Regions from separate parts of the Paenibacillus sp. FSL P2-0322 genome, predicted to be linked through region 2. Evidence: riboswitches for the same ligand, from Rfam matches in the RefSeq annotation. Region 2 holds a riboswitch; each other region holds the start of a gene.
What was found. A riboswitch is a leader RNA that binds a small molecule or an ion and turns the genes downstream of it on or off. The one in region 2 is predicted to bind thiamine pyrophosphate.

Region 1 (10,075 bases), 190 kb from region 2:
ATGCAGCGCAGCGCGCAGAGTTTTTGTCGCTGCTCAAGGATTGATCGAACATCGCAAGACGTTTATGTGATGAACAAAAAAAGGGTGGTTTACGCATAGGCGTAGCCACCTTTTTTTGTTAACATCAGAAATAGAGACGACGGGATAGCTGCCTTAAAATTACGATTTGCCTATGGATAACAGTTATTTTTATAGATAGGGGATAACGTATGGAGAATGTACATAGATCAATGGAAAAAACAACAGCTTTGCCTGAGTTACAGTGGTTTGAAACGCCACTCGCGGCCACTCAGGAGAATGTTTTGTCTCCGCTGGCTTGGGAGGAGCTGGCTTGTCGGCAAGTAGGGAAAGGAGCTACACCCATTTTGCATCTATGGCGGCATCCGTCAGCGCTTGTGATCGGTCACCGGGACCGCAGGCTTCCCTACGCCCCACAGGCGATGGAACGAGTGCGCAACGCGGGAACCTCGGTATGCGTACGCCCCTCGGGTGGAGCAGCCGTCATGCTGGACAGAGGGGTACTGAACCTGTCCTTAATCCTGCCGAATCCACAGCGGGCCATCAGCCTGCATGAGGATTTTCGGCTCATGGCAGCGCTAATTGCCGATGCGCTGGTTCCGTGGTCTGGCGAGGCGCAGACCGGAGAAATCCTCGGGTCCTTCTGTCCCGGGGATTACGATGTCAGCGTCCGGGGCCGCAAGTTTTGCGGCATTGCACAGCGGCGCCAAGCCAAGGCGTATATCATCACAGCCTTCGTGATGATTGAGGGCAGCGGTGCAGAGCGTGCACAGGCGGTGCAGCATTTCTATACAGAGGCAGCCGGGGACACATCGGCAGGCGTGCAGCAGCAGGATTACCCCCGGGTGAATCCAGCAACGATGGGTAGCCTGGCAGAGCTGGCTGGAGTGCCATCTGTTGAGGCGTACACGGCATCTCTGCGCCGTGTCGTTGAGAGCCGGACAGCCATTTTACCTGCCGATGGCTGGGTGGTACAACCGGAAGGATTGACCGAACAAATGGCAGCGCTCAGAGAGCGATACGATTTGCAGGTGTAGTTTTTCTTTAGCTTAGAAGCTTAGAAGGGTTGCCATCTCAGTTTGGAGGCTTGATCGTAGCGCGCTTCCACTTCAGGCCAGTTAACGACATGCCACCAATCCTCAATGTATTTGTTACGCTCATTTTGATGCTTTAAGTAATATGCATGTTCCCATACATCTATCGCCAGCAGCGGAATGGACTCCCATTGAGTCAGATTCTGGTGCTTTTCGGCCTGCAAAATTTCAAGCCGTCCCGCGCGTGGACTCCATACCAGGATAGCCCAGCCGCCACCCTCGACCTTTTCGGCTGCCGAACTGAATTGCTTTTTGAATGCATCGTAGCTGCCAAAATCCTTTTTAATCTGTTCAGCCAGCGGTCCGCTTGGGTTTCCGCCACCTTTAGGACTCATGATCGTCCAAAAAAGAGTATGCAGATAATGGCCTGCGCCGTTGAATGCCAGTTCGCGTTCCCAATGTTTTACGAGGTCAAAATCACCTGTTTTTCGGGCTTCTTCCAGCTTCTTTTCCGCTTTATTCAGGTCATTCACATAGCTCAAATGATGCTTATCATGGTGAATACGCATCGTTTTCTCATCAATATACGGTTCAAGCGCATTATAGGGGTAAGGGAGCGGCGGTAGCCGATGTCCCCCAATAGGAACCGAGCGGCCGATTGAGGTTTTTTCCGTTGCCGAAGGTTGTGCCTGGCTGGACTTGACGCTTTTAGTCGTCCATGCGCCTTCTCCCCTTATGCCTGCCTGCCGTTCTCGAAACGCTTCCTCTGGGTAATTCTCACCCTCTGCCGCTACATGATACAACCTAGCAGCCCTTGCGATGGAGCCAGGTTCTTGAAAGGGGGTTGTCGAGATTAGGAAATATTGGCTTTCATGTGCCGCGTGTAATACAACTCCGGCAGATTTTGGCTGCTGACGCAATGCATGACTGTGCTCGCTCAGCAGACCGAGCTGTCGTACATACTCCTGTGACTGACGGTTTGCGGTTTGCAGCAAATCGTCCAGTCGACGATTTAATTCTTGTGAGTCAGGCTGAGAGTTTAAGGCTGACTCTGACAATGGCATCTTTACAGATGATGATGCGTCTAATCCCCTTGACTGTTTTGAATGTCCAGTGAATTCGTGTGTATGTGCTTGTGGAGCAGCCGACATCTGTTTCCATTCCTGATGCCACGCCTGATCTGCCGGATCGAGTACGCTCCGTTGCTCTTCTAGCAACTCTATGGCGGTGCGTTCCGTCTGTTCGAATACAGTCCGCCAATCATCCAGCAACCGTACATAAGTTGGCTCCAATCCCTCGGTAGCGGATTTAATCACTTCCACATGCCAACTTTCCTGCTGCTTCCAATGCCGAATTTCCTCCAGCACACGTAAGGGCAGGAAAGACCCATAAGTACTCAGCATCGTTTTTTTACCTCCCGTATCCTACTATGGCTATCCGGCGGATCTGGCAGATCTGCCCTGGATGCATACGTACCCAGTATATTCGCTGTCTCATCAGGAATATGTCTATGAACTCCCTTAATCCGGTCACATCTGTTACGTAAAACAATGAATACCCATGGAAAACGAAAAAGAAGCCCAGCTACGGCACGGGTTAAGTGTCCATAGGCAGGCTTCTTCCAGGCGAAGAATAGAATACAGTTCTTCGAAAAATTTACTTCGTAGTCGTTTGTTTGTGGGCATCAGCGATGGTTTTCTTGTCCTCCAGCTCCTGTACACTGCTTAGAAACGTCGATACCCGTCGCAAATATTCACGAGGGTGCTCTCTGAAAATAAGCTCATGTATCCCGTTTTTAACAATCCATACACTGGAAAGCGGGTTGGTTTGATTGGCAGCGAGCTTTTCCGCAATAGGATAAGGAGCTTTTTCATCCTGTGTACCATGCACAAACATGATCGGGAACGGATAGTTTTCCTTTTTAACCTCCTGATATGGAATTTGATGCAAGCTGGTTCCGTTCAAGACTGGAAACAGCAACTCCAGAATTTCCAAAGACGGATGTCTTGGCAGATTAATTTGATTGTGAATGTTATGGTACAGCGTATCTGGCTCCAGCAGGAAGGTGCTGTCCAAAATCATTGCGTCCACATCCTTGGTTTGCAAGCCCGCCTGAAGAGCGGTTCCTGCCCCCATGGAGAAGCCCCATACGATAATCTCCGACGAGCCGCGTTGCTTCGCAAGCTGGATCGCTCCGAGAAGCTGCTGGGATTCCGCTTTGCCTCCGGTTGCGACTGCTTTGCTGTTTTGTGACGCAAATCCATAATCGAACATGACCACATTAAAGTTCAAACTGTGGGCATAATGCGCCAAATCATACATGGGAATCCAGCTTTCTTCGCGGTTAGCCCCATAGCCATGACTGAAAATAATCGTTTTCCGCGATTGGTCCGCCGGGATATACCAGCCTTGTACCATGCGGCTACCATCCTTGGCAGGGAAGCTGACTTCCTCATAAGGCATGCTTTTAGCCTGCATCGGATTAGAGTACAGTGGTGCAACGGTGGGATTCGTAAGTACCCATGCGATGTAAGCATGCAAGGCAATAAAACAAAACAACAGAAAAAAGACGACCGACAGCAGCAGAGCAATCACAACGTGCTTGAACCGCAGCAGACGGGGATTAAAGAGTGGGGTGGACGGCTCCTGAACAGCGGTCTGTAGCTGAGCGTTGCGCTGGGATGTCGAAATCATGTAAGAGCCTCCTTATATAAAATTGATCTTCGTTTCATAGAATTTAGGTATAATTCCACTTGAAAATAGTAGTGTAGATCCGTATAGATACCTATTATCGTATGATGGGGATTATCCAAAGTCAACGCCTGAACCGGAAAAGTAAAAATGATGCAAAGTATTGTCGATGTTTGTTCTCGTTCTGTAATATGGTTGTCACAAAAACATCGGTTTACAGTAGCCGCGACTATTCTATATAATTTATGTAACCATGTTTCATAGTGTGAAACGAATATGGATACAAGAGGAGCGGTTCACGATGGAAGACCGTAAATTAACCGTTCGCGCTGTAGAGCGTGCACTTGATATACTGCTGTGTTTTACCGCAGATTCGGATCTTGGCCTGACGGAGATTGCCTCCAAAATTGGTCTACATAAAAGCACGGTTCATCGGCTGCTGACTACGTTGGAGGATCGGGGCTTTGTCGTTCGGAATGCCGAAACGGAAAAATATCGACTTGGCTTCCGCATTTGGGAGCTATCCACGCATTTGTCCCAAAGCGACGAGCCGGCGGTGTTGTTACAGCCTGCAATGGAAGGACTACGTGATCGTCTGGGCGAGACGGTCAGCTTGTACTTACGGGACGGCAGCATGCGTATTCGCATACAAGCCGTGCAGAGCAATCAGGCGATCCGCAGGGTTGCGCCTGTAGGTGCGCGTATGCCGCTGGCTGTAGGGGCCTCCAGCAAAGTGCTGGCAGCCTTTATGCCGCCGCAAGAGCTGGAAGCCCTGCTAAGCGGGGATGAATGGCCGCCCTCGGTAGACCCGGAGGTCTATAAAGCCCAGCTGCAGGACATTCGCGAGAAGGGCTATGCGACCAGCTATGAAGAACGGGAGCCAGGGGCTGCTGCTGTGGCTGCCCCAATTGTAAACCGGAAGGGACAGGTCACTGCGGCTTTATCTGTATCCGGTCCGGTCAGTCGGCTTGCACCCGAGACGCTACATGACTTTGCTCCGATTTTGATTGAAGCGGCGAAGGAAATGGGACTTATGCTTCCGTAACAAGAATGAGCACAGTTGAAGCAAGCAAAGTGATTTGATGGGGAGCGTCTCCTTGGTAAAGGGAACCTAGAAGGGTTGCCAAAGCCATAAATTTAAAGTAGTCTGGTAAGGATGGCGGGATATCTGTTATAGCCGCCTCATGTGAATAGAAGTATCACAGTTACTGGGGGAGCCTGTAATGCCGGGCTGAGATGGAATCGTGCAAGATTCCGGACCCTTTGCACCTGATCTGGATCATACCAGCGTAGGGAAGTAATCGGCCATTGAAATGTATACGCGGCTGCTGTCTACGGTGACGCATTGGAATAGGATTATTCCACATGCGTACTGTCTGGATAGCTGCCTCGTTAGATTAGCCGGTTCCCTGGGGAACCGGCTTTTTTGCATAGATCAGCGCCACCCTGGGAATGGTTCCGGATCGGTGTGTCATTTCATCGAAACGGGAGGAATGGACAATGAAGCCGACAGAAGTAGAAGGAACAAAAGGAACAGAATTGAAATCAACAGAAGTAAGATTGGTAGGAACAAAAGAAGTTGAGGTAGAGAAGACAAACGGGGAGCAAGCCAGTGGGGTAAGGCCCTTTCCAGGGAGCCGTAAGGTATATATTCAAGGCTCACGGCCGGACATTGCCGTGCCAGAGCGCGAAATTGCTCTTCATCCTACACATACGCCGCAGGGCACGGAGCATCATGAGCCATTGCGTGTGTACGATACGAGCGGTCCCATGACCGACGAAGCCTATCAGGTCGATATCCGTCAGGGCCTGCCTCCATTGCGGCGAGCTTGGGCCCTGGAACGGGGCGATGTGGAGGCTTACGAGGGACGCGCCGTCCAGCCGGAGGATAATGGACTGAAACCTGGCTCCAAACGGGAGACAGTGGAATTTCCCGGCGTGACCAACCGTCCGCTTCGTGCTTTGCAAGGTCGTACAGTGACACAAATGCATTATGCGCGGCAAGGGATCATTACGCCCGAAATGGAATTTGCGGCGATCCGCGAAGGGGTGGAGCCTGAGTTTGTACGGCAGGAGTTGGCGGCTGGACGAGCCATTTTGCCTTCGAATATCAATCACCCTGAAAGTGAGCCAATGGTCATTGGGCGTCATTTTCACGTGAAGATCAATGCGAACATTGGTAATTCTGCGGTTACCTCCTCCATCGAGGAGGAAGTGGAAAAAATGACCTGGGCTGTGCGTTGGGGCTCGGATACGGTTATGGACCTGTCCACAGGCCGTAATATCCATACAACACGTGAATGGATCATTCGGAATTCTCCTGTACCGATTGGGACTGTACCGCTGTATCAGGCACTTGAAAAGGTGAACGGCGAAGCAGAAGCGCTGACGTGGGAGCTGTATCGCGATACGCTGATTGAGCAAGCGGAGCAGGGAGTGGACTATTTTACAATTCATGCGGGTGTATTGCTGAGGTATATACCGATGACGGCGAATAGAATGACGGGAATTGTATCCCGTGGCGGGTCGATCATGGCAGCCTGGTGCCTTGCGCACCATCAGGAGAATTTTTTGTATACACATTTTGAAGAAATCTGCGAAATTATGAAAGCCTATGATGTGGCCTTTTCTCTCGGGGATGGTCTACGTCCGGGTAGCATCTATGATGCGAATGATGAAGCACAGTTTGCAGAGCTGGAAACGTTGGGCGAGCTAACGCAAATCGCCTGGAAGCATGATGTTCAGGTCATGATTGAAGGGCCAGGACATGTCCCTATGCATAAAATCAAAGAGAATGTGGATTTACAAATGGAGATTTGTAAGGAAGCTCCTTTCTATACCTTGGGACCGCTCACGACGGATATTGCCCCCGGATATGATCATATTACCTCAGCCATCGGGGCGGCGATGATCGGTTGGTTCGGGACGTCCATGCTGTGTTATGTTACGCCTAAGGAGCATTTGGGTCTGCCCAATAAGGATGATGTCCGTGAGGGTGTCATTACCTACAAAATTGCGGCACATGCTGCCGATCTGGCGAAAGGTCATCCACGGGCGCAGCAGCGGGATGATGCTTTGTCCAAGGCACGCTTTGAGTTCCGCTGGCGGGACCAGTTCAATCTGTCGCTTGATCCCGAGCGGGCCTTGTCCTACCATGATGAGACGCTACCGGCAGAGGGCGCCAAGGAAGCACATTTTTGCTCGATGTGCGGCCCCAAATTTTGTAGTATGCGTATCACTCAGGACATTCGCGCCTATGCAGCGGATAAGGGGCTGAACACTCAAGAAGCAGTAGCTGCCGGGATGCGTGAGAAGGCAGAGCAGTATCGGGATGGAGGTCAGTAAAACGAACGTGGGAGTTTAGGGACAAATGAATTAAAAAAGCCGTGGTTCTCTACAGTCGATGTAGGAAACTACGGCTTTTTAGCTTATGTAAAGCGGATCATGCAACCGGATAAACGGCGCCTTATTTTTTACCCATTTTTTCATTCAAAATGTCCTGAAAGCTGAGCTTCTTCTCCGAGCTATCTTCTTTCTTCTGCATACTCACCGCGTTGGCACGTTGGTATTGGTGGTGAAAGGGCATCAGGGTGTGGACGGTTAAGTTCATTGTATTCATGTAGGTCATTCCTCCAATTCCATATTGTCAAATTCAGATTGAGTTGCTTAGGACGTCTGTATAGGACTATTTGTATGTACTTGATGTCGTGATGCTATGTAGGTTGCTTGGTAATGTTTCAATCATTATACCCACATTTTTTCAAAGTAAAACGCTTTTGACATAAAACAGGAAGATGGTCATATGTGTCCAAAATGTCGATTAGGAGGATGGTCGTTTTAGAGGAAAATGTGCCTAGGTCTAAAACAAGGGCTAGAGGCCCGTTTTCTTAGTTTAGTAGTCGGGATTGTGTTATTTTGTCGAATAACCTTGTAAAAGGAGAATTTTGCGGAATCCAAGTCAGGATTGAGGCAGTCTGGTGGCGAATTAAAGTGTCAAAGTTGTATTGACTTTATGTTTGGTAGTAGATACCATGAACTGGTTGTCAGCGTATTTTGGCAACAAGAGTCAGCCAATCCATCTGGCGATTCATCCTTTGAAATGTTAGAGAAAGGATTAGAGCATATATGAAAAAAAGTATTGCAGATATCGCATTTATTATTCTGGGTGCGTTTTTTTTCGCGCTAGCTGTTAATCTGTTTGTGATCCCGAATGAGTTTGGTGAGGGGGGCGTTACAGGGGTTACGATCATTTTGTACTACCTGTTTCAGTGGTCTCCCTCGATCGTCAATCTGGTGATCAATGGCTTGCTGTTGATTGTCGGATATAAATTTTTGGACAAGAGAACGACCCTGTACACTATAATTGCGGTCGCTTTTAACTCGCTGTTTCTACATTTAACGGTCAACTGGCGGATTGATTCGCATGAGCCGACGATTAATGCTGTATTTGCCGGAGTTTTGGTGGGGGTCGGCATTGGCTTAATTGTACGGGTAGGTGGCACTACGGCGGGAACGGTCATTTTAGCCCGAATTGCCAACAAGTATCTGGATTGGAATATCAGCTATGGCCTGCTGTTTTTTGATTTGATTGTCGCGTTCTCTTCCTATTTTATTATTGGTCCAGAAAAATTGATGCTAACTATCGTTATTTTGTACGTTGGTACGAAGGTGATGGACTTCATGATCGAAGGACTAAACCCTAAAAAAGCGGTCATGATCATTTCGGAGCACCAAGATAAAATTGCCGAGATGGTCATCACGAAAATGGATCGTGGAGTTACCGTCCTGTCAGGCCACGGATATTACACTAAAAATCCAAAAGAAGTGCTGTATATCGTCATTAGTAAACAAGAGGTATCAGCGCTTAAAAAGATAGTGAAAGCCATCGACACAGCAGCATTTATCACCATTCATGACGTGCGGGATGTGTTCGGAGAGGGTTTTCTGGATATTTCGAAATAACTCGCGTGCGAAGGTAAGGTTATAAGAGAACATAGTTGGAAGTCGGTCCTGAGGGATCGACTTTTTTTGTTTTATATAAATAAGATGAACTTGAAAAATGAACATCAAAACGGAGTAGGCGGAATGGTGCTGTACAAGCGAAGCACCATCCGACTGCGCAGTGGCGCTATAGGTAACTCTTAAGTTCGGTTTATATAAATAAAAAAATACCCCCGATTGCAGCTTTATCTGCAAAACGGGGGTTCTTCACATATGAAGTTCATAAACTTAGCTTTCGATCATTTGACGCAATACGGTTTGCAGAATACCACCGTTGTGGTAGTAGTCGATATCGACAGTGCTGTCCAGACGGGCAATTACTGGGAATTCGAACTTCGTGCCATCCTCGCGTTTAGCCACAACCGTAAGCTCTTGACCAGGCTTCACGTCATTGTCGATGCCAAGAATGTCAAACGTTTCACGACCGTTCAGACCCAAGCTGGACCAGCCATAGCCTTCCTGGAATTGCAGAGGCAGTACACCCATGCCGACCAGGTTACTGCGGTGAATCCGCTCGAAGCTTTCGGCAATGACAGCCTTAACGCCCAGCAAAAGCGTACCTTTGGCCGCCCAGTCACGAGAGCTGCCTGTGCCGTATTCCTTACCAGCAATGACGATCAGGTTTTGATCGGCTGCCTGATATTTCATGGATGCATCATAGATGGACATTTCCTCATCCGTTGGCAAGTATTTGGTCACGCCGCCTTCAGTACCTGGAGCCACATTGTTGCGGATACGGATGTTGGCGAATGTACCGCGCATCATGACCTCGTGGTTACCGCGACGGGAGCCGTAGGAGTTGAAGTCCTTGCGTTCCACGCCATGCTCCTTCAAGTACAGTCCTGCCGGGCTGGAAGGAGCAATGTTGCCTGCTGGTGAGATATGGTCGGTTGTGACCGAATCATTCAACAGGGCAAGCACACGGGCATTACGGATTTCCTTGATATCCTGCACGCCATCCTGAAGTTTTTCAAAGAATGGTGGATTTTGAATATAAGTTGATTTTTCATCCCATTCATATAGTTCGCCTTCAGGAACCGGAATGGAGTTCCATTTTTCGTTGGCAGTAAATACATTCTCATATTTACGACGGAACATATCCGGGCTGAGAGACAGGCTGATGGCTTCCTTGATCTCCTCGGAGGTTGGCCAGATATCTTTCAGGTAGACAGGCTGATTGTCCTGATCGTAACCGAGCGGATCATTCACCAAATCAATGTTCACTGTGCCTGCCAGCGCATAAGCGACAACCAGTGGCGGTGAGCCGAGATAGTTGGCTTTTACTTGCGCATGCACACGACCTTCAAAGTTCCGGTTGCCGGAAATAACTG
Region 2 (10,075 bases):
CGTAAGTAACGCAGCCTGATTATCTCCATAAATAATAGCTTTTAACGCCTCAAGCACCTGTAAATTATCGTTATCCAGCTCATAAGCAATCCAGTCACCAATCGTTTCCTGAATCCGGTAATCCCTGCCTGGTTCATAATCCTTTTTTGTTAAATAATCCATTACAGAGAACCCGATACAGTCCATTCGAATCAACTGCACCATTCTTTTATAAATCCGGGAAGTATGGGCCGTAATATCCGAAGTGCGAAACGGTTTTCGCGCATACCCTGTGCTGTATGGATATTCAGTCACATGCTCTGTTAGATGGGCGAATACATCGCCCGCTGTTTGTCCAATTAGAGCATGTAATACCTCTGTCAGTGGCTTAAACAGCGGTTCTCCGCTTTCTGTCGCCCGTTCTTTTAATATTCGCTGACATTCGTTAAATGGCTCCTCGTTCTCCTGTATGTAATGAAGCTTCCCCAGTTCCACAACATACTGGGCTAACTCCTGTTGTTGTCCATCCAGTTGCGCCGCGCGCTCCTTCAGTGTGGTGAAATATTCTTGCTCATTGTTCTCTTGATGCATATTTCGTTTCCCCCTCTACCATAGGCCTCCAGCCAGCATTGTGAAGCGTATAAATACAATCTCATTCCCATCCTTAAGTGACAAAGGAGCATCCAGTTCAATAATTTCCTCGTCACATACAAAAACTCTGTATAAACCATCTTCAAAAGCCTGCATCGCCGTGTTCACAGCATCCTTAATATCCGGGACACCCTCATTATATATGGAACCGAATCCTACTTTGCCTATCTCGCCTTGTGCCTGAACTTCCTCTCCCGTGAGGAACGGAATCAGCGCGACACTCTCCTGCTTTTCCCGTAGCTTTTGAACATTCAGAGCAACGGTTGCAGTAATCAAATCTCGCAATGTTTCTGGAGCAGGACTCAGTTCTAATTCCTGTCGTGCGAGTGCGGGCTTGCGCTTTCCCAGACTTTTTACAGTTACAAACAGCTTCATGTCGTTCCCCTTCCTTTTTATTCACGCTTTTGGCCCGTTGTCAGCTGAATTTTTTGACCCATATAAAAACACCGTTAACGAAATCGAAAACGAATGTTTGTTCGTATATTTATTTTAATATGTTCCTTATCATTACTCCATCGCCCTTTATGACCAAAATTCGCAGCGGTGTAACACCCTAAAATCTTAAAAAATAAGACTTTATACCCTGTTTTCGATCATTCCTTTCCATATTAAGGATGAAAAAAAGACCTGCACAAGGGAGACCATCTGTTCTTCACAGACTTCCTTCCATTATACAGGTCGTATTTCATCATAAAACGATGTTTCAACATACTTATTTCTGGATTTTGCAAAATTCGATTCCAGTCGCTCCAACGTGCAAGATATAGACGAACTAAACCATTTCGATCTATATCTTATTCATTGGAAGTCGCTTATTGGATTTTTGCAAAATCCTCATTTATTTAAAATGCTGGAACAACGCTGTCCTTGTAATTATCCTCAAAAAATTTACGTACTTCCGGTCCAGTCATTCGCTTTGCCAGCTTTTGAATAGCATCGGAATCTGCATTATCCTTACGCGCTACCAGATTAATGGCAAAGTGCGTATCGTCTTTTTCGGTAATCAGCGCGTCCTTCTTCGGTGTCAGACCGAGCGGCTTGGCATATGCGGGATACATGGCAGCCATGTCCACATCATCCAGTGACCGCGCCAGCATCAACAAATCCACTTCTTTAAACACGAATTTTTTCTTATTCTCAATAATATCAGCCTGTGTAGCATTATAGCCTACGCCTTCTTTAAGCTTGATCAAACCGTTTTGCTCCATCATTACTAAAGAGCGTCCGGTATTGGCCGGGTCATTGGCAATAGCAATGGTCGCACCTTCGGGCAGGTCTTTAATGTTCTTGTATTTTTTGGAGTACGCGCCATAAATGGCATTGTAAATTGGTTTTACCGCTACCAAATCGGACTTGTTGCTTTCATTATATTGTTGCATAAAAGGAGCATGCTGAAAGAAGTTAGCATCCACTTCATGGCTTGCCAATGCGTTATTCGGTTGGATATTGTCTGAAAGCACGACGATTTCCAGATTGACTCCGTCCTGTTTAAGCAGCGGCTTCACGATATCCAGCACATCTGTCATCGGTGGGATTAGCGTTGCTACTTTCAAGGTCACTTCTTTTTGGGAAGTTGCTTCTTTAGACTGTGTTTCTGGAGCAGCCTGCTTTTGACCACCGCATCCGGCAACCAGTAGCATAACGACAGCAAATAGTGTGAGTAGTTTCAAGTTCGTTTTCATGTTGTTTTTCCGACTCATTTGATGAGGAACCTCCAAGTAAATTGTGATTGGGAAGATAAAAATGAGTTACAGTACAGCCGCAGCCGCTTCGCGTGCAGATTGTTCTTCCGATCGCTGTTGAAATGGGATTCTCTCTGATTTATAACACAATTTATAGGTTAGAATCCCATTTCAAAGGCGAACGCTGACGCTTCTCCAGAACAATTCTGTCCGCTCCGCTTTTGAGGTACTGTAAAGTCATTTTTATTTCCCATAGTGGGTGGTGCAAGTGTAGCGAAAAGTTACATTTTTGCCCTATCGCTTGTCGATCCGGCGGGATATGGTGCTTCCGGTGAACTGGATCGTTTGTACGAAAATAATCATGACGACGATGGTGAACGCCATCAAGCCTGTTTCAAAACGCTGGTAACCGTAGCGGATGGCAAAATCGCCTACCCCGCCGCCGCCCACAATGCCCATCACCGTGGAGTAGGAGATGAAGCTAATGGTGGACGTGGTCAAACCCAGTACAAGCCCGGAACGAGCTTCCACGTACAGAAATTTAAAAATAAGCTGGAGGGTGGATGCCCCCATAGAAGTAGCGGCTTCAATTACACCCTTGGGCACCTCAAGCAATGATTGCTCCACCAGCCTCGAATAATAGGCGATGGCCACCACTGACAAGGGAACCGTTGCAGCCATCGTGCCCAGCGCCGTCCCTACGACCAGACGTGTAAATGGAATCATAAACACGACGAGCAGCAAAAACGGGAACGAGCGGATGACATTGACCACACTGTTCAATAAGGTGAACAGCAGTCGATTTTCATATTTTTGCCCTTTGCCGCACAAATACAAAATCGTTCCTGCCGGAAGCCCTAACAGTACAGCTGCTGCGATAGAAATCCCCACCATGATAAACGTCTCCCCGATGGCTTTCCATATCTCTGACTGGTATTGCACAATGATGCTCAGCATTTCATTCATCAGCTTCACCTGCTTCCGCTGTTGAACCTACCGCAGCGTCAACTACACGTTGCGTTGAAAGCAGCTGCCCATCCCGCATTTCTGATACACGGGTACAAATATTGCGTACCACGTCCATATCGTGCGTTACGATTACAATGGTAACTCCCAGTTCCCGGTTGATCTCCCGTAACACGCCCAGAATATCCGCGGTCGTCTGCGGATCAAGCGCCGAGGTCGGCTCATCACACAGCAGCACCGCAGGTCGATTCGCCAGCGCTCTGGCTATCGCCACACGTTGCTTTTGGCCTCCGCTCAGTTGTGCCGGATACTGTTCTGCTTTATCAGCTAAACCGACGAATTGCAGGCATTCGCGCACACGTTCCGCTCTCTCTTTTTTCGCGACACCTGCCAGCTCCAACGACATTGCCACATTTCCACTGACCTTCCGATTGTGAACAAGATGATAATGCTGAAAAATCATCCCTATCGATCGCCGCGCTTCACGGAGACGTTTTTCCGGCATGCGAGTCAGATCTTCCCCGTTTACAACCACGTTTCCCTCATCCGGCCTTTCCAATACATTCATCAACCGGAGCAACGTAGACTTACCGGCACCGCTGGCACCTATGATACCGTGAATTTCCCCCTCCTCCACTTGAAGGGACACGGATTGAACCGCATGAAATTGGCCGCTTGAGGTGGTATAATGCTTGCTTACCTGATGCAGCGTAATCATGAAACCTGGCCTCCTGATGATCCATTTCTCAGGGAAAATGTAATAAGCCCGCCAGCCCAGGCGGGTCTGTACGAGCCGTCAATTCCCATTGCATTAATATACCACAGAGCAGAAAACGGGCAAAGCCTTTTGACAACAATTAACGTACATCCCACACCCCCACGTAAGGAAAGCAGATACCGAGTCCCCAAGCCAGCGTAAGCATGATGACAAAATAGAATATGAACACAATATCTACAGCCGAATAGCCAATCGCATAATAATACGTGCGTTTGGTTTCATTGGTAAAACCCTTGGCTTCCATGGCAATAGCAATTCGCTGTGCACGCCGGATACTTTGAGCGAGCAGCGGAATTGCATACCTGCGAAGCGTGGCATACATATTCCATTTGGACACATGCTGATGTAAACCTCGAATACGATGGGCTTGTCTCAATGCCTGGAATTCCTCCACCATCATGGGCATCAACCGCATGGCTGCCAAAAAGCTATACGCATACTTCGGAGAGAGCCTCCATTGCTGCATCAGTGAATAAAAAAGGTTCACTGGACGAGTCGTTAAACCAAACAGCAACCCTACCGCCGCCATACTCAGCGCACGAAAGCCCAGATGTATACCCCGATAAAAGCTTTCCTGCGTAATATGGATCAGGCCCCATGTCCACCAGGTCGTCACCCCTTTGCCGAACATCATCATGCCCGTTGAGGTTGAAATAAACACCAATATAAAGGGAGATCCATACAGCAGCAGCCGCTTCCATGGATGGCCTGACCAGACAAGCAGCAGCAGCATAGCACACGCAACATTAAACATGACATTCGGATCATGGATGACTATAACGACCACAAACAGTATGGAAAACATAACAAGCTTTAGGCCCGGATTCACGCGATGCAGCCATGTTTTATGATGGGGAAAGGATAGGTTCATACTGGAGTTCCCCTTTCTGAATCCGCCATATATTGGTACAATATCGACGGACAATTTCCGGGTCATGCGTGACCATCACAATGGCCGTGCCTGCCGCTCTCAGCTGCTCCAACATATCCAGCATGACAAAGGTATTACGCGCATCCTGCCCAAAAGTCGGTTCATCCAGCAGCAGCACTTCCGGCTCACGGATCATAGCCGTAGCAATACTCAACCGCCTTTTTTGGCCCAATGAAAGCTGATACGGATGACGCTCGTCCAGCCGCTCCAGTCCGAACTGTACGAGCATCCGATCGACCCGTTCCCGGCACTGTTCAACGGTGAACAAGCTCTTGGGTAACGAATACTCTAGTTCCTTTCGTACGGTGTGTGCTACGAATTGCAGCTCGGGATTTTGAAACGCGAACCCGATACGCTCTGCCAGTTGTTCCGTACTGCCTGCCTCAATTCCGCGCACGCTATAACGTCCCTGTGTGCGAAGTAAGCACATCATGGAGAGCAGCAGTGAGCTTTTGCCAGCCCCGTTTTCACCGACCACGCCAATCCAGTCGCCAGGCTTCACCTGCGCATGCTCCACATAAATCACTGAACTTAAACCGCGGAGGCCACTAAAATGTTCCAGCTCCAGCAAATCAATCCCTGTACCATTCCCCGTACCATTCTGCTGTGTCACTGATTCACTCCAACGCGGCGAAGACGATTCACTCCATACTCCCGGGTACCACACGCCATACTCGGACAATGCCTGCCGCTGCCCATGAAATACTTCTTCCGCCCTTCCATCCGCAATGATCTCCCCTTGAGCAGAAAGCACCACAATCCGGTCCACATCATGGACAATTTCATTAATTTTATGCTCCACGATCACCAGTGTCTGGTCTACCGAAATGTTTCGAATGGTATCCCACACCTGTGTAGTGCCTTCCTCGTCCAACAAAGCCGTGGGCTCATCCAGAAAAAGCACTTCTGGCTCCATAGCCAGCACAGACGCAATCGCCAGCCGCTGTTTCATTCCCTGTGACATGCTGCCAATGGGCATGTGTATATCATCCGTTGATAGACCAACCTGTATCAGCAGCTCGCGAATACGGGATCGCATCTGCTCACGAGGAACCTGATTATTTTCCAACACAAAAGCCAGTTCCTCGTCTGCATATGACATACAAAACTGCGTATCAGGATCTTGAAATACAATACCTGAGACACTTGGGATTACAGCAGCATCGCATTTCATAGGCACTTCTATCGTGCGTGGAATCAGACCGCTTAACACTTGGAGCAGCGTTGATTTACCGCATCCACTCGGTCCCAGCAGCAGCAGCTTTTCCCCCTTGCGGACAGACAAAGACATATTGTGAAAAAGCAGCTCCTGCTCACCGGGAAATTTCAACCGAAGACGGGTGATCGAAGCCACCACATCTTCGGTTGCCTGGCTCATCAATCCAGCCCCTTATAATCTTGTTCCGTTGCGGGTCTCAAACTTCGCGTGACTCCGGTTACCTCCAATGCCCTGGCCAGATAGAACGCGAATACCCCGGCAATCACAATGCTGCCAATCATGCGAAAACCAATATACAAAACATAGTTCCAGGTCGAAAGCTGATCAATATACCCGTAGCTGAAGTCTAGAATTAGAGAAGCGACAGCCGCCCCAGCCGCAGCTAGCGAAGCAACCCACAGGTTTGCGTTCCGATACAGAAAAGCTGCAAAAAACAGCTCCGCTCCCAAGCCTTGCAGCAGGCCATAGTACAAGGTGGACATCCCCCATTCGCTTCCCAAAAAAGCACTGACCGTTGCCGCTGCCACCTCTGCCAAAATTGCAACACCCGGCTTGCGAATGATGAGATAAGCAAACGTGCCTGCCATAAACCACATGCCATACATCAGTTGCTCGGCGTGTAGACCGAATGGTTTCATCAAATCATAGGCAGGTCCCCATATTTTGTAGACTAACCCGAACACAACAGCGATCACAATCGTGACCAAAATATCAGTCAGCTTCAACCCTTTGGACGCTCTTACAGCAGTATTCATTATTGCGTGCTCCCCTTATCCTTATAATTGGCCTCTTGGCCATAAAAAAAAGCTTGTCTGGAGCTGAATCTCCAGGCAAGCTTTATGCGCAGTAAAAGGTGAAGCACCATACAAAACATCATTCGTCGATATGCCTTATATAACCAGTAGTCTAAGCTACTACACTGATACCAAGCCAAAGTCAGGGTCAAGGTAAAATGCTAGGACATACATTGTATCTATCGACAACCGCGAAACAAGCGGCATTCCTGTATAGTGTTCTTGGTTTCTCTACGCTGGCATTACCCAGATCAGATTTCACGGTCAGTGGCAAGGGCCACCCTCTCAGCCTGACTTTCTCAAGCTCCCGACAATGCTTTTTTAATTCACTATAATATATACCACATCTATGGCTTTGACAATCCTATAATCCGAAGAAACGTTTGGCTGTCTCCGTCGTGGCGATTTCGATCTCCATCATGCTTCGGCCTGTACATTCGGCTATCGTAGCAGCAATGTGAGCGAGATACATCGACTCATTACGCCCTTCTTTGGGCTTCACGGGCAAATTACGCGGGGTCAAAAATGGAGCATCCGTTTCAATCATCAGACGGTCCAAGGGAATATCTCTGACCAGTTCACGCAGATGTTTGCCACGCCGTTCGTCGCAAATCCAGCCGGTGATCCCGATATACAGTCCCATCTCTACATACGTATGCAATTCTTGTTCCGTGCCTGTAAAACAATGCACCACTGCTTTATCGACAAGCCCTTGATACTCCCGCAGCATAGCGGCAAAATCCTCATGTGCATCTCGTTCATGCAGAAATAACGGCATATTCAGCTCACCCGCCAGTTGGATTTGCTCGCCAAACCATCGGCGCTGCACATCACGCGGCGAAAAATCACGGTTATAGTCCAATCCGCATTCCCCTATGGATACGACCTGCGGCTGACTCGCCAGCTGACGGAGCTGCTGAACCGTCTCTGCGCTGCAGTCTTTGGCATCATGGGGATGCACGCCAGCTGTCGCATACAGCTTGCCCGGATAACGTGCTGCATACTGAGAAGCCTCCCGACTGCTGCGGACACTGGTCCCGGTAATAATCAGGGGTGAAATCCCTACAGCTGCGGCTCTCTCTACCACCTGTTCCCGATCCGCATGAAACGAACGGTGCATCAAGTTCACGCCAATATCAATTAACGGTGTACCCCTTTCCATCTCAATCCCTCCTTCGCAAACTACAATCTCGGATCAATCGGCTCCGATTCCAGAGATAGCGCGGCAAGGACGCATTCATGAATACGATCTACCGTATCCTTGCGGACAAAACGTTCCACGCCTTCCATACCAAGCGCTCCTTCCATCAGGGCATGACGCTCCTTTTTGTTCGTTCGACGCTGCTTCAGACGCTTTAAATTCTCAGAGGCAAGATAATCCATACCGTAAATGATGTGCAAATACTTCCGGCCTCTCACCTTGATTGCAGGCTGAATCATCTTGTCCCGATTTTTCATCAAAAAGCGTTCCGGCTTGATCACAATCCCTTCATGACCATCCTCTGTCATCTCGTTCCACCAGCGAATGACCTCTTCCTCGCTTGCTTCGTCCGTGATCACGCGGTACTCTGTCTCCATAAACAGGGAAGACAGCCCAGCCAGCTCCCGGTTTTGCTCCATATGCCAAATATGAGAATGGTCGAAAAAAGTCTTTCCGCTGTGTGCCAGTGTATGGAACGGTGCAATACGAATTTCATCCAGACCGTCCACATCCCAGCAATATTTTTGAAAAGCATCTTGAAACGTTACGGCATTCGCGTACTTCTGTTCCATTTCCTCCAACCAGTCTCCAACCTCTCGACCTGCAACCTTCGCCTGCTTCAGCTTGTCTACCAGCTTACTGCGATCCAACAGAGCTGCCTCCCCCACATGCGCATACTGTGCAGCAATCAGTTCCCGAGCCTTGAGATTCCACGGTACAATTTCCGCATCCAGCAATACAAAATCCGTCTGGTTCCGTTCAAAATATCCAGCAGTCCGTAAATCCACATTAAGCTTCTCCATCACTTGCTTCCCAAGGCTTTGTTCAAAGAAAGCTCTCCCACTCCGACTATAGATCGTGCCCAATGTCGGGTAGCCTACATATTGAACAGCGGCCTGTTCGTTTTTGAATAATAGCAAAATAGCCCGGCTACCCATATGTTTTTTCTCGGCCACCATCGTTTGTACTCCTTGCCCGCGATAATAAGCCAGCGCCTCACGTGGATGCTCCAGATATCCTTCCTCTGCAGACACCGCTGGAGCAGGGCTCATCGTCGGTGGAATATACACCAGCTCCTCCATGGGTACAGTCACATGTGACACGGTATCTATAGCGGATTTGATCCATTCTCCTTGTACGCGCACTTCGCCATACGATTCCGTCAGCACACTGTAACCAGCGATTAGCTTGCGTAAGTTCGGCGGGGAAAACCGTTTTCTCTGCCACCGGACAAGTGGGCTATCGGGATCATTCGCATAATTCTCATGTGCCGAAACGCTGACAAATTCCTTTTCTGGATAACGATAAGCGGTCAGCATACCGCCAAATACCACACCCTGATCAATATTCACCGTCTGGTTCACAAGGGTAGGCTGCGGTCTCGGATCATGTCCCCATACTACTATTTCTCCCGATTCATGGTCTACGAACCAATCCTTGCGAATCGGTTTTCCGTTCGCATCCTGCCCCTCCGTATCTCCATAGCGGCAATAATCAGAAATACGTGCCGACTGTTTGCCAATAAAATGATCCTTAATCCCGGCATGAGCCACGACCACGTGTCGAAATCCATTTCTGCCAAAAATAAGATGAGAGGGTGCATGTAGCAGAAAATCTCTCAACTCGCTTCTAAGCTGTTCCGCCGCTGCCTTGCCCGCTTTTTGTTCATATTGGGCCAGTTCCTCTGCAAATCGTTCATCCCCATGACTGAGAGTCACCTTTCTTCCATCGAGATAACGGCCGATTTTCCAGCCATGATTACTGTCAATCATATACGCTAGTCCGGCATCCACGTGCTTTTTCCAGAACTGCACCGCTTGTAACGATTCTGGGCCACGGCTCATCACATCCCCGACAGATACCAGTCTTCTGCC
Region 3 (10,075 bases), 550 kb from region 2:
CTTCTTAACATCCGTAACGATCAGATTTCCACTTGCGTCAAACATAAGTCCATTGGGCGTTCCTTTGGTATCTGCATATAGCTGGGCCTTTTGCGGATTGCCCTTTGTATCAAAGGCAACCTTATAAATTTTCCCGTCGGAGTCTCCCGTATATAAATTTCCTTCCTTGTCAAAGGTGATAAATTCGGGAAACTTAGGGGCAATTGTAACAAGCTCTGCGGAGCTGAGTTTGTTGTTTTGTTGCCATGGACCCGCTTGTTCAAAAGAGGGGGCCGAAGGTGCAAGCCATTTTGCAGGCTGGACAGGGGAAGGGATGAGCATAAAAATAACCACTCCCAGAAGGATTACCGCCAACAGCGATAATCCGGTTCTGCGTACCCATTTACGCGGTTTCTTAGTCTTTCTTCCTTGAGAATCTTTGGCAGATAAATCGGGTTTACTGGGCATTAGAGTGCCTCCTATGTGATGTGAATAATATTTATAATTGAACGACGATTTTACCGAAATACTGTTTTCCTTCAGCCAAAAGTGCGAAGGCTTCGCCGATTCGGCTGAGCGGGAATACCCGGTCAATGACAGGATGTAAACGATGGCGGGAAATGGCACGATTCATGTTTTCGAAATGTTCCCGGTTACCGACTTGGCTGCCGCGAATCGTCGCAGCCTTCTGCAAAATGCTGGTGACATCAAACTCAGGAATAGTCAAGCCCGATAAGAAGCCGACCATGTTCACAGTCCCTCCGGTACGAAGTGCATTGATGGATTGCGCCATTGTTGCCGCTCCCCCTACATCCAGGACATGGTCGACTCCGCCGTCTGTCAGCTCCAGAACCACCTTATCCCACTCGGGAACTTCCGAATAGTTGATTGTCTGCCATGCGCCGAGATCCTTTGCCCGTTCCAGCTTGTCATTGCTGCTCGATGTGATAATTACCCTTGCTCCCGCCATCAGAGAAAATTGAAGCCCAAAGATGGAAACACCGCCTGTTCCTTGCAAGAGTACCGTATCCCCCGCTCGCAGCCCACCGGATTCCATCAGCATGCTCCATGCGGTTAATGCTGCAATCGGCAAGGTGGAAGCCTCCTCCCAAGAAAGGTGATCCGGAATGGCGACGACCCCTTCTTCATGCAGAACGATATATTCAGACGCCACTCCACTGAGCGGGCCTCCCAGACTGTCCTTTAAGACCTCCGCTCTCGTGCTCCCGCCAATGAATTTCTGTTGTAAATTTGCCGCTACCCTTTGTCCAATCTGAAATTTTGTCACCCCTTCGCCCACAGCTACAATTTCACCCGCTCCATCGGATAACGGAATGAAGGGAAATTGAATGCCGATCGGCATTAGCCCGTTGATAATCACCAAATCCCGGTAATTCAGGGACGCTGCCCTTATGCGGATCAGAACTTCCAGCCGTCCCGGCACCGGTATGTCAAGTTCCGTCAAGGTTAACTCTTCAAAGCCAAAACCGTCTTTCAGTTGCACTGCTTTCATTTTGGTTGTCCTCCCTGTAATGTTAAACTTTTTACCTAGTATGGATACGGTGTATTACGAAAGAAACACTGTTTCTTATACAATACACTGTATCCAATTGTCTTCAAGACGTCAATCTTTACTTTAAAAATAAAAACGGTCGTAAACTGCCTCCGGGCTTTTAACGTTCCTTACCAAGTAAAATTGGAGACTAAGTGGCTTCGCTTGTCCAGAACTTACTCAGGTGGGCAAGCAGACCAAAAAACGCGAGTTGCAGGGGTGAAATAACCTCTGCAACTCGCGTTTTTTACATTAATGGTGATAAAGCGCTGTCCAATAGAATTGGAATTTGCTTATGCCACAGCCTTATTTAAGCTCCAATTTTTATAAACTACGTCTACTTAAATTTGTTCCTGACTATATTACGCTACTAAGCATAAAATTGGAGGGCGGACCAGGCTCCGGCTTGCCAAACAAATAACCCTGAGCCAGTGACACACCTGCTTCACGACAAAATTCAAAATCCTCCATCTGCTCTACGCCTTCAGCCAACACTTGGCCTCCAAAACGAAAAGCCGATTCTACAATCCCTGTAATTTGCCGCTTCTGATCACTGTTACTATGACAGCCGTCAATTATACTGCGGTCAATTTTAACATAATCCGGCTGAAGGCAATTCATAAGCTCTGTCGTAGAATAACCTGCCCCCACATCGTCCAGGGCAACCGAAACTCCTCGATTGCGATATTGATCAAAGATATGATGCAAAAAATTAAGGTCGTCTATCTCTTCCGTTTCTACGACCTCAAATACAAAATCCTTCGTACTCATGGATAACCGATCAATCGTCTCAAAGGTGTGATTCAAGCAATAAGCCGGATTATAAATGGTGGAAGGGAGAAAGTTAATAAAACGTTTAATTCCCGCCGGAAGGCATGTTGCACTTTTTTCAATAGCGGAAATACGAGCCGAGCGATCCAGATGAGCATGCAAGCCAGCTTCACGGGCGATTTCAAACAGCCGGAAAGGCTGAAAAGGTCTCTCTGCATGTGACGGACGCAGCAAAAACTCAAACCCGATAATATCCAGCTTGTGATCAACAATAGGCTGCATATGGCTGGAAAAACTTTGATCCTTAATAATACTCACGATATCTGGATGTTGCAGTCTGGCTTGCAATTGACTAAATAAAAGCCAGTCCTCATATCCTTCGATATAATGCAAGCCCGTTACCACAACTTGCATATGGTTCAGGTATTCCTGCGGCAGATGAGCCAGTCCGTTAACCAACTGTTCCAGCTCTGAACGGCTGTCAAAGCGAAACTCTATGCTGCCCTCACGTCCATGTTCCTGCTTCAGTTGTTCCGATAGCATACCCAAACCATCTAATGCTGGAGTAAGCGACACCCTGGAATGCCTAATTCTGAGCAATCCTTGATCCTTAATAGGTAATATGATGCTGCAATTGCTGCATGTCATAATGGTCCTCCTCGGAACAATTTTCCGGTTTTTTCACCATTATATCACAAATAACTAGAACAAAAGCACTATATAATTACGTGTTTTTACAAAAAAGTAGCTTATTCTTAACGACAACTTAGGACTTAAGTATATATTCGACAAAAATCAGAAAACTTTTTGCAATCATGATAAATTCGGGGCTGCTGTTTTTGGCATCAAAAAAAGCAGCAAATCTCTTGGTTAAAGAGACTTGCTGCTTCATTCTGATATTGAGTGGAAACTAAAATCCGAAGTTATTTGGACGCCTTCGGCTTCGTTGTTTTAGCTGGTTTAACAGCTGCAGGTTTGGTCGTTTTAACAGCTGGTTTTGCTGTTGCTTTCGCGGGAGCCACAGCTTCCTTTACAGGAGTGGTTGCTGCACTAGGCTTAGCGCCAGCTTTTAAGCTGTATTTGGCAAAGCCGTCTGCCGCGCTGCTCAAGTATGAAATTTGTTGATTTCCTGCCAGCACGTCTTTGGCATCAGGAGAGGACTCGAAAGTAACCTTTGCCTGACCAAAAGGAGCAATAGACCAATTGCCGTCCGCCGATGGATTAATCGTTCCGTTCGTACGGATATAGTCAATAATGACCTGGCGACTTTCATCCGGTGCTGCCATCACAATTCGTTTGCCATCTGGGTTAGCCAGTTTGGATGAGGAAGCACGATAGTTATTGGTAGCTACGATAAATTTCTGCACAGGATCAATAGCCTTCCCATTGTATTGCAGATCCTTGATACGATGAGCTGAAGAATCAATAATAGTTCCCTTGGCATCATATCGTGCAGGCTGAGTTACATCAATCTGGTAATTCACACCGTCAATGACATCAAAATTGTAGGTTGGGAAATCTTTGTTGATCAGCGATTGCTCCTCAGTTTGCTTTGGATCAATGCGGTTGAACTGACCTGCAGACCACTCCAGCCATTCCTGAATTTCAGCACCGGTCACTTCTACAGCATGAACCGTGTTCGGATACACATACAGGTCGGACACGTTTTTAATCGCTATCGTACCTTCAGGAATGTTGGTGTAATACTCGGCTCCGTTTCGACCACCGGCCTTGAATGGAGCGCCTGCCGACAATACGGGAAGATTTTCGTATTCGGTCCCTTTAAGATGGTTTTGAACATACCATTTCTGTGCATTCGTCACAATTTGAATGGAAGGGTCATCCTGCACTAATGCAAAATAACTGTTAATCGGTGCAGTCGTTGTTCCAACAGGTTGGCGAACATAATCCAGCGTTCCTTGATGCTCTTCCTTGATCGAATCTGTCAGTTTGTAGTCAGGAGTAAACTGCACAGCCTGGTTAGTGGTACTCACAACCGGACGTACTTCAGACTGAGAGTTAGTTACGTTCCACTCGCGGTTTCTCTTTTCCAGGCTCAGGTCAATAATACCCAGATCCTTGCCCCATGAGGAAGCTTCCACAGCCGGTACGCCGTTAATGGTTCCTTTATCTAGATCTACACCCTTCATTTCTTTAAAATCAGGGCCGGGGAAAGATTTATGAGCATGCCCAAACAAAATAGCGTTAATTCCGTCCACCTGGCTTAAATATTTAACGGCATTCTCCATCATTGGCGTTTGCGGCACATCCTCATAACCTGTGTGCGCAAGCACGACAATAATGTCAGCACCTTCCGTCTTCATTTGAGGAATAAACTTTTTCGCCGTTTCCACAATATCCTTCGTAACGACTTTATCCTTCAAATTGGCTTCATCCCACTGCATAATTTGTGGTGTGACCAAACCGATGACGCCCACTCTAAGGATGTGCTCTTGGCCCTTCTCGTCCGTTACCGTTTTATCAAGAATTCGATAAGGGGTAAAATAATTTTTAGTAGCTTGCCCCCCCTTGTCAACATAAACATTCGCATTTACGTAAGGAAAATCGGCTCCCTTGAGCGATTTCTCCAGAAAATCGAGACCGTAGTTGAATTCGTGGTTACCCACTGTCGCCGCATCATAGCCCATCAAGTTCATCATCTTGTAGACTGGATGGACACCGCCTTCTTTTTCATAGGTTTTGTTTCTGGCCATATAATCGCCTAATGGATTGCCCTGTAACAAATCACCGTTATCGAACAGCATGCTGTTTCTTGTTTCACTACGCGCCTGTTGGATTAAACCAGCTGTGCTAATCAAGCCATATTCGTTGGTTTCTTTGTCTGAATAGTAATCATAGTTCATCAGCGACGCATGAATATCCGTTGTTTCCATGATCCGCAAATTCACCGTAGCGCTATCGCGAGAATCGCTAGCTGCCCAGGATGGAGCGGCCGAAAACACCAGCATGCTACAAGCCACAACTGCTGCTGTAAACCCTTTAAACCAATTTTTACGAAATAACAAAATATACCCCTCCTCATTAAGGTGTATGCCTCATATACATACTTTTGCACATATATGTAAGCCTTGAACCCACCATTTCTATTTTAATCCAACGCCAGATAAAAGAGTAGTCATTTACTTAAATTATTTATGAAAAAATAATTAATTTTCTCAAAAATAAAAACCAGCAAACCTCCTAAAAAACTCGGAGATTTACTGGTTTGTCCATTTATATTCTTATTATTTATTCCACACTTGGCGCTCAGTTTGCTGACCCACATACTCAATGCGTGTCGGATTCACGTCCAGAATGACATAATCGGGATCATCCGGTCCGGAAAACCATTCCTTCAAGGAATCGTTCCACACTTGTTTGCGCAGCCCCTCATCAGCTGTGATCTGGACGGTAGCCTCCACTTCTACGACTTCCTTCGTACCGCCAACTTCATAACCCAGCAGCAGATAAGCATTCGGATTGTCCTTTAGCTCATCCACTTTATGAGTTTTGCGATCTGTCGCCAGATGAATGTTCATTCCATCGTTAAAAAGGGCCATATAGCGTACTTTCGGTTTGCCACCCTCTACCGTACCTAACGAGCAAAATTTGTTGTTATCCAAAGCCTTCACAATGGCTTGTTCCAGTTGGTTGCGATCCAATGTTTCCGTTTTACCCACAGTACAACAACTCCTTTTCACGAATTAGAATTCTCTACGGCCACGCCATTGGGCACCAGCCCATCTGAACCTACTTGCGTAGCTGTTCTGAAAATAACATGACCGGATCGAATCGAATTGATTCATGCTCATTTTCAGATCAAAGCTCACAGTAAAAGTGTACCCTGTCGTTCGGCAAATGAACCGTCACCTCTCCCTTCATGCTGGACAGACCCGCATTCAAGGCATATAATCGTCGTAGTAAACCCGAATAAATGAACCCATTAAACCATACAATGCCAGGGGTGCTGGAATCGGCCGGCTGAGAGTGTGTCCCAAGACACTGACCCTTACAACCTGATCTGGGTAATGCCAGCGTAGGAATGCTTAAGCAAGATGTGCCTTTTTTACATAGGACCATCCCTTACTTTGGTATATACAAGCGCAAGCGTCCCGGAAACTCGGGGCGCTTTTTTTGTTGAAGATTAAGTTGTTGGAAAGATCGCATCCGGCAGATGTTATTTTTAGAAAATGGGGAACTTAAGCTGTCTGATTGGACGGATAACGGGTAATTAAAGGAGAGAACACAACGATGAAGCGCATGAAAATATTAAGCCTGGGACTGATCAGTCTGTGGCTCATGGCCCTGACCCTGACCGCTTGCGGTGGAAGTCCCCCCACATCCCAAGAAGCGGCTCCCGCTACCGACACTCAAACGTCTACTCCGGCAAAGGGGCTCAAAGATGTTAAAGTCGTGCTCGACTGGACACCCAATACGAATCATACGGGACTCTATGTCGCTAAGGACAAAGGATTTTACGAAAAAGCGGGTTTGAATGTCCAAATTGTTCAACCTGGTTCAGGCGGAGCTGATCAAATGGTTGCTTCTAATGCTGCACCTTTTGGTATCAGCTACCAAGAAGGCGTCACACAGGCTCGTACGCAAGGCGTGCCGCTTGTATCCATCGCTGCGGTGATTCAGCATAATACCTCAGGCTTCGCAGCCCCGGTAGATCGTGGAATTAAGAGCCCGAAAGATTTTGAAGGTAAAAAATACGGCGGTTGGGGCTCTCCCGTAGAAGAAGCGGTCATGAAATCCATCATGGATTCAGACAAAGGCGATGTGAGCAAAGTGAAGATCATCAACATGGGCAATGCAGACTATTTTACAGCCGTGAAGCGGGATATCGACTTTGCCTGGATTTTCTACGCATGGACCGGAATCGAGGCCCAGCTTCGAGGTGAGCCATTGGATATGCTGTATGTAAAAGATTATTCCAAAAGCCTCGATTACTATACACCTGTAATTGTGAGCAACGAACAGACAATAAAAAATGATCCCGAGCTGGTCAAAGCGTTCATGGACGCTACCGCACAAGGCTATGAATACACTATCGCTCATCCGGAAGAAGCCGCAGACATCTTAAGCAAAGCTGTACCGGAGCTGGATAAAAAACTGGTACTTGCCAGCCAAAAATGGCTAAGCCCGCGTTATCAGGACGATGCCGCGCAATGGGGTGTGCAAAAACCGGAGGTATGGCAAAACTATTCGGACTGGATGTACGAACGCAAGCTGCTCAGCAAGCCTTTGGAAGTCGATAAAGCCTTCACAAACGGTTTCCTGCCCAAGCGTTGATCATTTGTTAAAACGCTAAATAAGACTGAACTAGAGAAGTGAACGAAGCGCCACTACGCAGTCGGATGGTGCTTCCCATCGCTGCTGTACCCAGATTTCTTTTATAAATATCCAGAGGTTGAAATCTGGGTACAAAGGCGAATGTTAACGCTTGTACAGCACCATTCCGCCCACTTCGTTCTCGTTCCACTTGGTTTATTCTTTAGTTTCTCATATTATCTAAGCGCTAAGTAGGTGCGCTTGTGTGTTAAAAATGCCACACAAACCAGCTTTAAAAATAGGGTGTTTTTAAGGCGGTTGGCAGCGTAGTGGTTCATTTGAATCTGGAGAAGCGCAGCGATCGTAAGATCAAATGAAACGCGAAGCGGTCTCCCCGCCTTAAACCACCATATTTTTTTAATAACACTCCAAATAAAGGACAGGTGAATTTGCATGGCTAACACACTGCTCAGTATTCAAGTAATCCCTAAAACTCCTAATAACGAGGACTCTTACCCGTATGTAGATAAGGCGATTGAGGTCATTCAGCGCTCCGGTGTCAAACATCAGGTGAATCCATTGGATACGACCATGGAGGGCGAGCTCGACGAGTTGCTGAAAGTGGTTAAAGAAATGCACGAGGCTTTGACGGAAGCGGGCAGTCCCAGCGTCATTTCACAGATCAAAATCGCACATAACCCACAAGGCATCAGCATGAACAAGCTGACCGAGAAATATCGCCCATGAATCCGAAAGGCAAGAACGCATCCTGGTGGAAAAGCGTATGGCCGCCCTTTGTGGCGGTCCTCTTCTTTTTAGCGGCCTGGCAGGGGGCGGTTTCCTATTTGCATGTTGAATCCTGGCTGCTGCCTGCTCCATCCCTCATCGTACAAGAGGGCATGGCCCAGACGGCGCTGCTTGGTGCCCATACATGGGCTACGATTCGTCTGACACTTGCGGGATTCGCGATAGGGACAGCAACGGGACTGTTGATCGCCATCGTTCTTCATACAATCCCTTTTCTCAAATCCGCCCTGTATCCGCTGCTTATTCTGAGCCAAAACATTCCAATCATCGCCCTGGGACCGCTGCTCATGGTGTGGTTTGGTTTTGGCGTGCTGCCCAAGCTGATGGTCATTACCCTAGTATGCTTTTTCCCCGTGGCTGTAGCAGCCATGGACGGGCTGACTCGAACAGACCGTACGATGATGAACTATATGCGGATGTCGGGTGCAAGCCGCATGGCTATTTTTATGAAGCTGGAGCTGCCACATTCCCTGCCGCAAGTCTTTTCTGGCGTTAAAATTGCTGCTACCTATAGTGTGATGGGTGCGATCATTGCGGAATGGATCGGAGCTAGTGAAGGAATTGGATATTATATGCTGCTGCAAAAATCGGCCTATCGCACGGACCTCATTTTTGCCGCCATCGGCATTATTGTTGCACTCAGCTTACTCATGTTTGTGGTTATTTTACTACTGGAGAAATGGCTGGTTCGCTGGAAACCCGATCGAGAGTAGCTTCCTCCTTGAATTACATACAGCAAAGAAAGGACGTGGCGCGTATGAGTCTGCATCCGACTGACTTATCATCATACAACGTGGCTAATGAACAACGAACCGGGGAACAGCAGAGTCCTTCAACCGCTCCTCCTGCTTTGGAATTGGACGGGATCAGCCTCGCCTTCCGCGAAAAGCGAAGCCTACTGCCCGTACTGCAGGATGTATCCCTCACAGTCAAGCCAGGAGAATTCGTTTCCCTCATCGGTCCGTCAGGCAGCGGCAAAAGCACGCTGTTTCACATCATCGGCGGGCTACTCAAACCACAGCAGGGACGTATCCGTATGCACGGACGGGACATGACTGGTGAACGTGGGCATATCAGCTATATGCCGCAGCAGCCCGCCCTTTTCCCGTGGCGTACCACGCTGGACAACGTACTGCTTGGGCAGGAAAATGCTCCACGTAAAAATACAGCAGTACCCCCTCAGTACGCCAGTGAACGCGAGCGTCGCAAAGAAGCCTTGCAATGGCTCGAACAGGTTGGACTTGGTAAATTCGCCAAGGCGTATCCACATACGCTGTCTGGTGGAATGCAACAGCGCGCAGCCTTTCTTCGCGCACTGCTCAGCCCACAGGAATTAATGCTGCTGGATGAGCCGTTCAGCGCACTCGATGCGCTGACACGTGCAGACATGCAGCAATGGTTATTACGGATGTGGGAAAAGAACCGCCGTTCTGTGCTGTTTATTACCCACAGCATTGAAGAAGCGTTGCTGCTCTCCGACCGCATCTATGTGCTGTCGGCGCGACCTGCTTCAGTGGTGCATGTCGTAGATGTCCCTTTTCCCCGCCCGCGTAGGGAAGAAATCACCCTCGATCCGCTCTTTATTGAATGGAAGCGGACCATGACCAGCTGGATGCGCGAGGAAAAACATAAACTGGACGGCGACATGGACAATGCTCAGAGCGTCCACAAGAATATCCCAGAAGATGGATT

Region 1: it holds a riboswitch for thiamine pyrophosphate, as region 2 does, so the genes downstream of both, thiC (phosphomethylpyrimidine synthase ThiC) here and MKY24_RS04795 (ECF transporter S component) in region 2, are expected to answer to the same signal.
Region 3: it holds a riboswitch for thiamine pyrophosphate, as region 2 does, so the genes downstream of both, MKY24_RS02285 (ABC transporter substrate-binding protein) here and MKY24_RS04795 (ECF transporter S component) in region 2, are expected to answer to the same signal.

Annotation. Positions count from the first base shown of each region.
Region 1 covers NZ_CP150243.1:857,525-867,599, forward strand. Annotated here, with positions in the region: gene folE (GTP cyclohydrolase I FolE) at 1-44, shown strand, start outside; gene MKY24_RS03900 (lipoate--protein ligase) at 210-1,055, shown strand; gene MKY24_RS03905 (Fe-Mn family superoxide dismutase) at 1,076-2,455, opposite strand; gene MKY24_RS03910 (alpha/beta hydrolase) at 2,709-3,746, opposite strand; gene MKY24_RS03915 (IclR family transcriptional regulator) at 4,045-4,788, shown strand; TPP riboswitch at 4,944-5,056, shown strand; gene thiC (phosphomethylpyrimidine synthase ThiC) at 5,244-7,088, shown strand; gene MKY24_RS03925 (hypothetical protein) at 7,210-7,362, opposite strand; gene MKY24_RS03930 (YitT family protein) at 7,869-8,705, shown strand; gene acnA (aconitate hydratase AcnA) at 8,973-10,075, opposite strand, start outside.
Region 2 covers NZ_CP150243.1:1,047,239-1,057,313, reverse strand. Annotated here, with positions in the region: gene MKY24_RS04830 (DUF4132 domain-containing protein) at 1-570, opposite strand, end outside; gene MKY24_RS04825 (hypothetical protein) at 586-1,005, opposite strand; gene MKY24_RS04820 (MetQ/NlpA family ABC transporter substrate-binding protein) at 1,473-2,330, opposite strand; gene MKY24_RS04815 (methionine ABC transporter permease) at 2,607-3,278, opposite strand; gene MKY24_RS04810 (ATP-binding cassette domain-containing protein) at 3,271-3,996, opposite strand; gene MKY24_RS04805 (energy-coupling factor transporter transmembrane component T) at 4,136-4,927, opposite strand; gene MKY24_RS04800 (ABC transporter ATP-binding protein) at 4,902-6,365, opposite strand; gene MKY24_RS04795 (ECF transporter S component) at 6,365-6,961, opposite strand; TPP riboswitch at 7,210-7,321, opposite strand; gene MKY24_RS04790 (TatD family hydrolase) at 7,365-8,162, opposite strand; gene MKY24_RS04785 (polynucleotide kinase-phosphatase) at 8,183-10,075, opposite strand, start outside.
Region 3 covers NZ_CP150243.1:501,232-511,306, reverse strand. Annotated here, with positions in the region: gene MKY24_RS02310 (SMP-30/gluconolactonase/LRE family protein) at 1-447, opposite strand, end outside; gene MKY24_RS02305 (NAD(P)-dependent alcohol dehydrogenase) at 479-1,492, opposite strand; gene MKY24_RS02300 (EAL domain-containing protein) at 1,889-2,950, opposite strand; gene MKY24_RS02295 (bifunctional 2',3'-cyclic-nucleotide 2'-phosphodiesterase/3'-nucleotidase) at 3,226-5,328, opposite strand; gene MKY24_RS02290 (pyridoxamine 5'-phosphate oxidase family protein) at 5,548-5,982, opposite strand; TPP riboswitch at 6,253-6,362, shown strand; gene MKY24_RS02285 (ABC transporter substrate-binding protein) at 6,554-7,597, shown strand; gene MKY24_RS02280 (hypothetical protein) at 7,605-7,787, opposite strand; gene MKY24_RS02275 (MTH1187 family thiamine-binding protein) at 8,030-8,323, shown strand; gene MKY24_RS02270 (ABC transporter permease) at 8,320-9,096, shown strand; gene MKY24_RS02265 (ABC transporter ATP-binding protein) at 9,141-10,075, shown strand, end outside.